Regions from separate parts of the Actinoplanes sp. NPDC051537 genome, predicted to be linked through region 1. Evidence: riboswitches for the same ligand, from Rfam matches in the RefSeq annotation. Region 1 holds a riboswitch; the other holds the start of a gene.

Region 1 (4,864 bases):
CAGGTAGGCCCAGGAGATCGGCAGGATGCCGGCCGAGCCGTGCGGGGCCGCCGACACCGCGTGGTGGTCGCCGGGCAGCACCGGGTTGCCGGGCAGGTAGTCGGCCAGGTGCTGCCGGACCGCGACCGGGCCCACGCCGGGACCGCCGCCGCCGTGCGGGATGCAGAACGTCTTGTGCAGGTTCAGGTGCGAGACGTCGGCGCCGAACTTGCCCGGCCGGGCGAAGCCGACCAGCGCGTTCAGATTGGCGCCGTCGACGTACACCTGGCCGCCGGCCTCGTGCACCTGGGCGCACAGGTCGGCGATGGAGGTCTCGTAGACGCCGTGCGTCGACGGGTAGGTCACCATGATCGCGGCGAGCGACCCGGCGTGGGCCGAGATCTTGGCGGACAGGTCGGCGAGGTCCACGTTGCCGGCGTCATCGCAGGCCACGACCACCACGCGCATGCCGGCCATGACCGCGCTCGCCGCGTTCGTGCCGTGGGCGCTGGACGGGATCAGGCAGACGTCGCGGTGGGCCTCGCCACGGGCGCGGTGATAGCCGCGGATGGCCAGCAGGCCGGCGAGCTCGCCCTGGGAGCCGGCGTTCGGCTGCACGCTGACCGCGTCGTACCCGGTGATCTCGGCGAGCCAGGTCTCCAGCTGGGAGATCAGGTGCTCGTACCCGACCGTCTGGGAAGAGGGCGCGTACGGGTGGATGTCGGCGAAGGCGGGCCAGGTGACCGCCTCCATCTCGGTCGTCGCGTTGAGCTTCATCGTGCAGGAGCCCAGCGGGATCATGCCGCGGTCGAGCGCGTAGTCGCGGTCGGAGAGCTTGCGCAGGTAGCGCAGCATGCTCGTCTCGGAGTGGTGACTGTGGAACACCGGGTGGGTGAGGAACTCGGTGGTCCGGCCGAGCGGCTTGGCCCCGCAGGTGGCCGGCTCCGCGACCGCGACGCCAAATGCGGACAGAACGGCAGCGACGTGGGCCGGGGTGGTCGTCTCGTCACAAGCGATCGAAACCCGGTCGGACGAGACGAGCCGCAGGTCGATGCCGGCGTCCGCGGCGGCCGAGACGACGGCGGCGGCCCGCCCGGGAACGACCGCGGTCACCGTGTCGAAGAACGCGTCGTGGTCGACCGCGATCCCGGCCGCGGTCAGCGATCCGGCCAGGGTCAGCGCGTGCCCGTGCACCCGGCGGGCGATCTCCCGCAGCCCGGACGGGCCGTGGTACACCGCGTACATGCTCGCCATCACGGCCAGCAGCACCTGCGCCGTGCAGATGTTGCTGGTCGCCTTCTCCCGGCGGATGTGCTGCTCCCGCGTCTGCAGCGCGAGCCGGTAGGCGGGCGCCCCGTCGGCGTCCTTGGACACGCCCACGAGACGGCCCGGCAGCGATCGCTCGAGCCCGGCCCGCACCGCGAGATATCCGGCGTGCGGCCCGCCGAAGCCGAGCGGCACCCCGAAACGCTGCGTCGTGCCGGCCGCGATGTCCGCCCCGATCTCCCCCGGCGCCCGCAACAGCGTCAGCGCGAGCAGGTCGGCCGCGACGGTGACCAGGGCCCCGGCCGCGTGCGCCACGTCAACCAGGGCGGCATGATCCCGTACGGCGCCCGAAGCACCCGGATATTGCAGGTGAAGACCGAAATACTCGGCCGGGAGCTGGTCGCCGGCGTCGAGATCCACGAGCGCCAGTTCGATGCCCAGCGGCTCGGCCCGGGTGCGCAACACCGAAAGCGTCTGCGGCAGGGTGTCGGCGTCCACCACGTACACCCGCGACTTGGATTTCGAAGCCCGCTTCGCCAGCGTCATGGCCTCGGCCACGGCGGTGCCCTCGTCGAGCATCGAGGCGTTGGCCGTGGTGAGTCCCGTGAGGTCGGTGACCATGGTCTGGAAGTTGAGCAGCGCCTCGAGCCGGCCCTGGCTGATCTCCGGCTGGTACGGGGTGTACGCCGTGTACCAGGCCGGGTTCTCCAGCACGTTCCGCTTGATCACCGCGGGTGTGTGGGTGCCGTAGTAGCCGAGCCCGATCATCGGGGTGGCGACTGTGTTCTTGGCGGCGATCGACCGCAGCTCGGCGATCGTGTCCTCCTCGGAGGCGGCCGGCGGCAGGTCGAGCGTGCCGTGCCAGCGGATCACCTCGGGGACCGCCGCGTCCATCAGCGCCTCGAGCGAGGGGTAGCCGATGGCCTTGAGCATGTGGGTCTGCTCGTCCGGATCGGGACCGATGTGCCGGGATGCGAACGTCATGGCGGGCTCCAAGCGAGAGCGGAGGTCGACAAGGCGGCCTCCCCCTCTGTCGTACCCACTCGGCGGAGAAAACAGAGCAGGTACTTCAGAGTCGCTTGCCCATGCGGTCCGTTTGCCTGAGAGGTTCCGGGGAGGATTTGCCCCTTCGGCGCCGCCGCTACCCCCGCTCGATGAACAGGGACCGGCGAACTCTCCCGCATGGCTGCCGACCAAACTACCAGTGACCTTGGCGGAAACCGCTAACCCTAGGGTGGGTATGTGACCTACACCCCCGCGCAGAGCCGCTACGACTCGATGACCTACCGCCGGGCCGGCCGCAGCGGCCTGAAGCTGCCTGCGATCTCGCTCGGCCTCTGGCACAACTTCGGCGACGGCCGCCCGCTCGACCGGCAGCGCGACATCGTGCGGCGCGCCTTCGACCTCGGCGTCACCCACTTCGACCTGGCCAACAACTACGGGCCGCCGCCCGGCAGCGCGGAGCGCAACTTCGGCCGGCTCCTCGCCGCCGACTTCCGGGCTCACCGGGACGAAATGGTCATCTCGACCAAGGCCGGATACCACATGTGGGAGGGCCCGTACGGCGAGTGGGGCTCCCGGAAATACCTGGTGAGCTCCCTCGACCAGTCGCTGCGGCGGCTCGGCCTCGACTACGTGGACGTCTTCTACCACCACCGGCCGGACCCGGACACCCCGCTCGAGGAGACGATGAGCGCCCTCGACGCCGTCGTCCGCGCCGGCAAGGCCCTCTACGTCGGCATCAGCAACTACTCCAGCGAGCAGACCGCCCGCGCCGCCGCGATCCTGCGCGAGCTCGGCACCCCGCTGCTGATCCACCAGCCGTCGTACTCGATCCTCAACCGCTGGATCGAGCGGGACAACCTGCTCGGCGCCCTCGAGGAGGCCGGCGCCGGCTGCATCGCGTTCAGCCCGCTGCAGCAGGGCCTGCTCACCGACCGCTACCTCGGCGGCATCCCCGACGACTCGCGGGTGCGCACCAGCGTCTTCCTCAACGAGAGCGACCTGGACGCCACGACGATGGCCCGGATCAACGCGCTCAACGACATCGCGAAGCGCCGCGGCCAGACCCTCGCCCAGCTGGCCCTGGCCTGGGCCCTGCGCGACAACCGCATGACCAGCCTGATCATCGGCGCGAGCAGCGTCGAGCAGCTGGAGAACAACGTGGCGGCGCTGGACAACCTGGTCCTGACCGCCGAGGAACTGGACGAGATCGACGGGACCGTCCTCGACCGGTGACGGACCTCGTCGAACGGCACACGATCCTCGGGGTCGTGGTCGGATCACGCGCGTACGGGCTGGACGGCCCCGCGTCCGACCACGACCGCCGGGGCGTGTTCGCCGCGCCGACCCGCGACTTCTGGCGGCTGGACAAGCCGCCCACGCACCTCGACGGCCCGCTTCCCGAGCAGTTCTCCTGGGAGGTCGAGCGGTTCTGCGTGCTCGCCGCCCAGGCCAACCCGACCGTGCTCGAGGTGCTCTGGTCCCCGATCGTCGAACGGATCACCCCCGAGGGCGAGGCGCTGCGGGCGATCCGGGAGGCGTTCCTCTCGCGCCGGGTGGCTTCGACCTACGGCGCGTACGCCCGGGATCAGCTCCACCGCGTGCAGGCGCGCCGGGACCGCACCGGCGAAACGAACCACAAACAGGCCATGCACATGATCAGGCTGCTGATGGCGGGCGCGCACGTGCTGCGCGCCGGCGAGGTGCTGGTCGACGTCCGCCCGCACCGGGACCGGCTCCTGGCGGTCAAGTCGGGTTCGCTGCCCTGGCCGGAGGTGACCGCCTGGGCTTCCGAACTGCAACACGACCTGGCGGCGGCCACGGCGGAAACTCGGCTGCCCCCAGGCCCGGACACCAGCAAAATAGATCAACTGCTGTCGTCCGTACGGGAGAAGGGGTTGCCGTGACCATCGAGGTGCCTTCGTGGACCGCTCAGGTCGCCCGATCCCTCCCCTACCCGTTGATCTTCGCGACCGTGAGCGGCGCTCACCTGTACGGGTTCGCCTCGGTCGACTCCGACCTGGATGTGCGCGCGAGCCACCTGTTGCCGGCGGCCGAGGTGCTGGGGTTGCGCGTCGGTCCGGAAACGCTGCAGTCGGGTGGGGTGCGCGACGGGGTCGAGCTCGACGTCGTGAGTCACGATCTGGCCAAGTTCGCCCGCTTGCTGAACAGCCGGAACGGTTACGTCCTGGAGCAGCTGCTCTCGCCGCTCGTGGTGGTCGCCACGCCCGTCCACGAGGAGCTGGTCGCGCTTGCGCCGGGGCTGCTCACCCGCGGACATGCCCATCACTATCTCGGGTTCGCCGCGGGTCAGGAGAGGCTGTTCGCGCGGACCGGGGAGTTGAAGCCGGCGCTGTACGCGTTGCGCGTGCTGCTGACCGGCGAGCGGCTGATGCGCACGGGCACGCTGGAGACGGACCTCGGGGTCCTCGGGGACGGGCTGCCGTATGTGCCGGAGATGATCGCGGCCAAGCGGTCGGCCGAGCATGCGGTGCTGCCGCCGGAGTTCGCCTCGGTGATGTCGGCCGAGGTGCCACGGTTGCGGGCTTTGCTGGAGTCGGCGCGCGATTCTTCGCGGCTCCCGGAGGCGGCGTCGCCCGAGGCGGTCGCCGCGCTG
Region 2 (4,864 bases), on a different contig from region 1:
CCCGGTTCATCTCGGTCGTCGTGGCGCTCTGCTCCTCGACCGCCGACGCGATCGTCGTCTGGTAGTCGCTGATCTGCTCGATGATCTGGCTGATCCCGTCGATCGCGGTGACCGCCTCGCCGGTGTCCTGCTGGATCGCCTGGATCCGCTGGGCGATCTCCTCGGTCGCCCGGGCCGTCTCCTGGGCCAGGTCCTTCACCTCGGACGCCACCACCGCGAAGCCCTTGCCGAGCTCGCCGGCCCGGGCCGCCTCGATCGTCGCGTTCAGCGCCAGCAGGTTGGTCTGGGCGGCGATCGCCTGGATCGTGGTGACGACGGTGCCGATCTGCGCCGACGACTCGCCGAGCCGGTTGATCGTGGCGCTGGTGTCGCGGGCCGCGGTCACCGCGCCCGCCGCCACGCCGGCCGCGTCGGCCGCGTTGCGGGAGATCTCCGAGATCGAGGCGCCCATCTGCTCGGCGCCGGCGGCCACCGTCTGCACGTTGCCGGAGACGCCGCCGGCCGTGCCGGCGACGCTTTCCGCCTGCTCGTACGCGCTGTTCACGGCCCCGTCGATCTGCCCGCTGACCCGGTACATCGTGTCCGCCGCCGCGGCCAGCGCGCGCGCGTCGTCGCTGATCTGGCCGATGGTCGCCGCCACCCCGGTCGCGGCGTCGTCGGCGGCCCGCGCCATGTCGGCCAGCTCGTCCGTCCCGCTGTCGTGCAGCCGTACGCCCAGATCACCGCCGGCCACGCTCCGGAGCGCGCCGATCACGCGGTTCGCCGGCCGCGAGATGCTGCGGCTGACCAGCACCGTGAGCACCACCGCGGCGACCACCGCGAGCGCGAACGTGATCAGCATCCAGTCCCGGGCGGTCGCCGCCGAGTCCTGCGCTTCGCGGGTGGTTTTCTCGGCCCGGCCCGCCACCGAGTCGACCAGCTTCTGGGTCTGCTGGACGATCGCGTAGTAGATCTCGTAGCCGGGACCGAGGATCATCTTGTTGCCGCCGGCGATGTCGCTCTTCGCGAACAGCGCGACGATCTGGTCGTCGGCCTGGAAGTACGCCGTCCACTGCTGCTGGAGCCCGGCGAACAGGTCCTTCTCGGTCGAGGTCATCAGGTCCGTACGGGTCTCCGCCAGCAACGCCTTGAGCAGCTTCGCGTCGTTGAGGAAGCCGGCCCGGTTGTCCGACGCCGGATCGACGGCCTTCTGCGGCGAGAGGCGGTAGACGTCCCACGCGTACGCGATCTGCCAGCCCGAGATGTCGCCGTCGTAGTACTTCTGCTCGTCGACCTGGCGCCGCAGCACCTGGAGGTCGCGCACCGCCCCGGCCGAGTCCGACTGCCGTTGCAGCGCGATCACACCGATCGCGACCACGATGCCCAGCAGGACCAGGATGAGGGCGAAACAGGCGCCCAGGCGCGCGCCGAGGCGCAAACGTCGAACTAGCGTCACTTCCTCCGTTTCGGCATGGTTGAGCCGGGACTGAGCGGGTTGACGGAGACGGTCCCGGGCTGTCACGCTCGGAACACAATCGAAGATCGCGCCGTATGAACCGCGGCGGGAGAGTCCCCGGGCCGTCACCGGGGCGCCGAAGGAGCAAGCCCTCCCCGGGAATCTCTCAGGCACCCGTTACCGCCGCATGGCAGGCGACTCTGGAAAGCCGGGACGACGTGGTCCCGCACCCACGGTGCAAACCGCCCGCGCGGCGGCGAAGCTCTCAGGTATCCATGACAGAGCGGGGAGGCCACCCTCCGAGGGGAGCCTTTCGTGCCGGTCAGCGCCTTCGACCTCTACTCCATCGGGATCGGCCCGTCGTCCTCCCACACCGTGGGACCGATGCGGGCCGCCCGCCGTTTCGCCGCCGAGGTGCCCAAGGCCGCCCGCCTGCGCGCCGAGCTGTTCGGCTCGCTCGGCGCCACCGGCCGCGGCCACCACTCCGACGCCGCCGTGCTGCTCGGCCTCGAGGGCGAGGACCCGGCCACCGTCGACACCGCCACGGTCGCGGCCCGGGTCGTCGCCATCCAGGAGGCCGGCGCCGTCTCGCTCGCGGGTGATCCGGTGCCGGTCGAGCTGATCCTGCACCGCCGCCGCAGCCTGCCCTTCCACCCCAACGGCATGACGTTCACCGCGTGGGCCCAGGACGGCTCGGTGCTGGCCGAGCGCACGTTCTACTCGGTCGGCGGCGGCTTCATCCTCGAGGAGGGCGAGGAGCGGGCCACCGACGACGCCGAGCTGCGGCACCCGTTCGTCTCCGGTGACACCCTGCTCGCGACCTGTGCCGCCGAGCGGACCAGCATCTCGGGCGTGATGCTGGCCAACGAGCGGGCCTGGCGCGACGACGCCGCGATCCGCGACGGCCTGCTGTCGATCTGGCGGGTGATGCACGCCTGCGTCGAGCGCGGCCTGATGGCCGAGGAGGGCGTTCTCCCCGGTGGGCTCGGCGTGCGTCGCCGGGCGCCGGGTCTCTGGCGCGATCTGGTCGTACGCCCGGACGCCGACGACCCGCTGCACGTGATCGACTGGGTGAACCTCTACGCGCTGGCCGTCAACGAGGAGAACGCGGCCGGCGGGCGGGTCGTCACCGCGCCCACCAACGGCGCCGCCGGCATCATCCCCGCGGTCCTGCACTACTACCGCCGGTTCGTGCCCGGCTCGGGCGACGACGGCGTGGTCCGCTTCCTGCTCACCGCCGCCGCCGTCGGCATCCTGATCAAGGGGGCCGCGTCGATCTCCGGCGCCGAGGTCGGCTGCCAGGGCGAGGTCGGGTCGGCGGCGGCGATGGCGGCCGCCGGTTTGTGCGAGGTTCTCGGGGGTACGCCCGAGCAGGTGGAGAACGCCGCGGAGATCGCGCTCGAGCACAGCCTCGGGCTCACCTGCGATCCGGTCGGTGGCCTGGTGCAGGTGCCGTGCATCGAGCGGAACGCGATCGCGAGCGTCAAGGCGATCAACGCGGCCCGGCTCGCGCTGCGCGGCGACGGCAGTCACCGGGTCAGCCTCGACACCGCCATCCGCACCATGCGCGACACCGGCCGGGACATGTCGACGAAGTACAAGGAGACGTCGCTCGGCGGGCTCGCCGTCACCGTCGTCGAGTGCTGAGCGAAGGATTCGGGCTGAGAGGAGGAAATGCCTGACCCTTGGAGGGTCAAGTCCGCGCCGCCGCTGCCGATGTGAGGTTTCGAATCGAGAGCAGCGGAGTGATGTCCCAGTGAGTGACACGGCCGGATGGACGCCCGACGGGCGCGGCGCGGCGCACCTGACCGGCCTGGCCGTCGGGGACGAGCTCGGACGGGGCGCCTTCACGACGGTGCACCGGGTCCGGCGCGGCGACGCGACGTACGCCCTCAAACGCCCCAACGGTGACAGCGGCGCCGATGCCGGCATCCTGTTCACCTTCCAGCGCGAGGCCGCCCTGCTGGCCTGTGTCGACGACCCGTCGGTGCCGGCCATCCACGCGGCCGGCCTCTTCGACGGCGCGCCCGCCCTGGTCCTGGAGTACATCCCGGGCGGCTCGCTGGCCGATCGTCTCGCCCAGGGCCCGCTCGCCCCCGAGGCGGTCGTCGAGCTCGCCGCCCAGCTCGGCCGCGGCCTCGCCGCCGCGCACCGGGTCGGCCTCGTGCACCGCGACGTCAAGCCCGGCAACATCATGCTGTCGCCCGGCCGCCCGGCCAAGCTCATCGACTTCGGCCTGGCCCTGCTCGGCGCCGAGCCGGAGGACGACGGCGACCGGGCCGTCGGCACGTTCCTCTACACCTCGCCCGAGCAGTCCGGCATGCTCAAGCGGCCGGTCGACGGCCGATCCGACCTCTACTCGCTCGGCGTCGTGCTCTTCGAGTGCCTCACCGGCACCATGCCGTTCGAGGCGAACGACGTCGGCCAGCTGCTGCGGCTGCACCTGACCGCGCCGGTCCCCGACCTCGCCGCGCTCTGCCCGGGCCTCGACCCGGCCCTGGCCGCGGTCGTCACCCGGCTGCTGGCCAAGGACCCCGACGATCGCTACCCGGACGCGGCGGCCCTGCTCACCGCCCTGCGCGCCGGTCCCGGCGGCGAGGCGGCGGCGGCCGAGCCGGCCGCCGTGCGCTGGCCGCTGTGCGGCCGCGAGGGCGAGCGCGAGGGCCTCGCCGACCGCTGGCGCCGCGCCCGCACCGGCCGCGGCGGCGTCGCCGTCATCCGCGGGCCCGGCGGCTCCGGCCGTACCCGGCTCGCCGAGGAGGCGGCCTCGCTGGTCACCGACGTGCCCGTGCTGCGCGCCGACTGCCAGGAGGACGAGGCCCTGCCGTTGGCCGCGCTGCGCGCCGCCGCCGAGGGACACCTCCAGGCCGTCGCGCTGCTCGCCGACCGGGACCGGGCCGCCGCCGAGCGGCACGTCCGCGACGCCGCCGAGGTGGCCGGCCCGGCGCTGGTCGCCCGGCTCGGCGGCCGCCTCGAGGCGCTGCTCGCCACCGACGTCGTGGAGGCCCGCGACGACCACCTCTTCGCCGCCGTCGCGACCTTCGTCGGCGAGCTGGCCAAGCGGCACGGCGGTCTCATGCTGCTGCTCGACGACGCGCAGTGGCTCGACCCGGGCAGCCGCGCGGTGCTGGCCCGGCTCGCCCCCGACCTGCCCCGGCTGCCGTTGCTGGTGCTGCTCACCGAGCGCGACGACCTGCGCGGCGAGCACCCCGACGCCGACCTCGAGCTCGACTGCGCGCCGCTGGACCCGGCCGCGGTGGCCCGGCTGATCGCCACCCGGCTGCCCGGCGCCACGGTGCCGGCCGAGCTCGTCGAGCACGTGGCCGGCCGCACCGACGGCTCGCCCCTCGCGGTCGTCACCTATCTGCTGCGGCTGCTCGACGCCGGTCTGCTCACCCCGCTGTGGGGCACCTGGCACTTCGACGACGC

What was found. A riboswitch is a leader RNA that binds a small molecule or an ion and turns the genes downstream of it on or off. The one in region 1 is predicted to bind glycine.
Region 2: another riboswitch for glycine. It lies ahead of ACZ6TB_RS44515 (L-serine ammonia-lyase); the one in region 1 lies ahead of gcvP (aminomethyl-transferring glycine dehydrogenase).

Annotation. Positions count from the first base shown of each region.
Region 1 covers NZ_JBVJIU010000007.1:110,185-115,048, reverse strand. The annotation lists gene gcvP (aminomethyl-transferring glycine dehydrogenase) at 1-2,229, opposite strand, end outside; glycine riboswitch at 2,324-2,436, opposite strand; gene mgrA (L-glyceraldehyde 3-phosphate reductase) at 2,488-3,483, shown strand; gene ACZ6TB_RS18255 (nucleotidyltransferase domain-containing protein) at 3,480-4,154, shown strand; partial or broken gene ACZ6TB_RS18250 (nucleotidyltransferase domain-containing protein) at 4,151-4,864, shown strand, end outside.
Region 2 covers NZ_JBVJIU010000027.1:74,144-79,007, forward strand. The annotation lists gene ACZ6TB_RS44510 (methyl-accepting chemotaxis protein) at 1-1,435, opposite strand, end outside; glycine riboswitch at 1,532-1,628, shown strand; gene ACZ6TB_RS44515 (L-serine ammonia-lyase) at 1,751-3,082, shown strand; gene ACZ6TB_RS44520 (diguanylate cyclase) at 3,192-4,864, shown strand, end outside.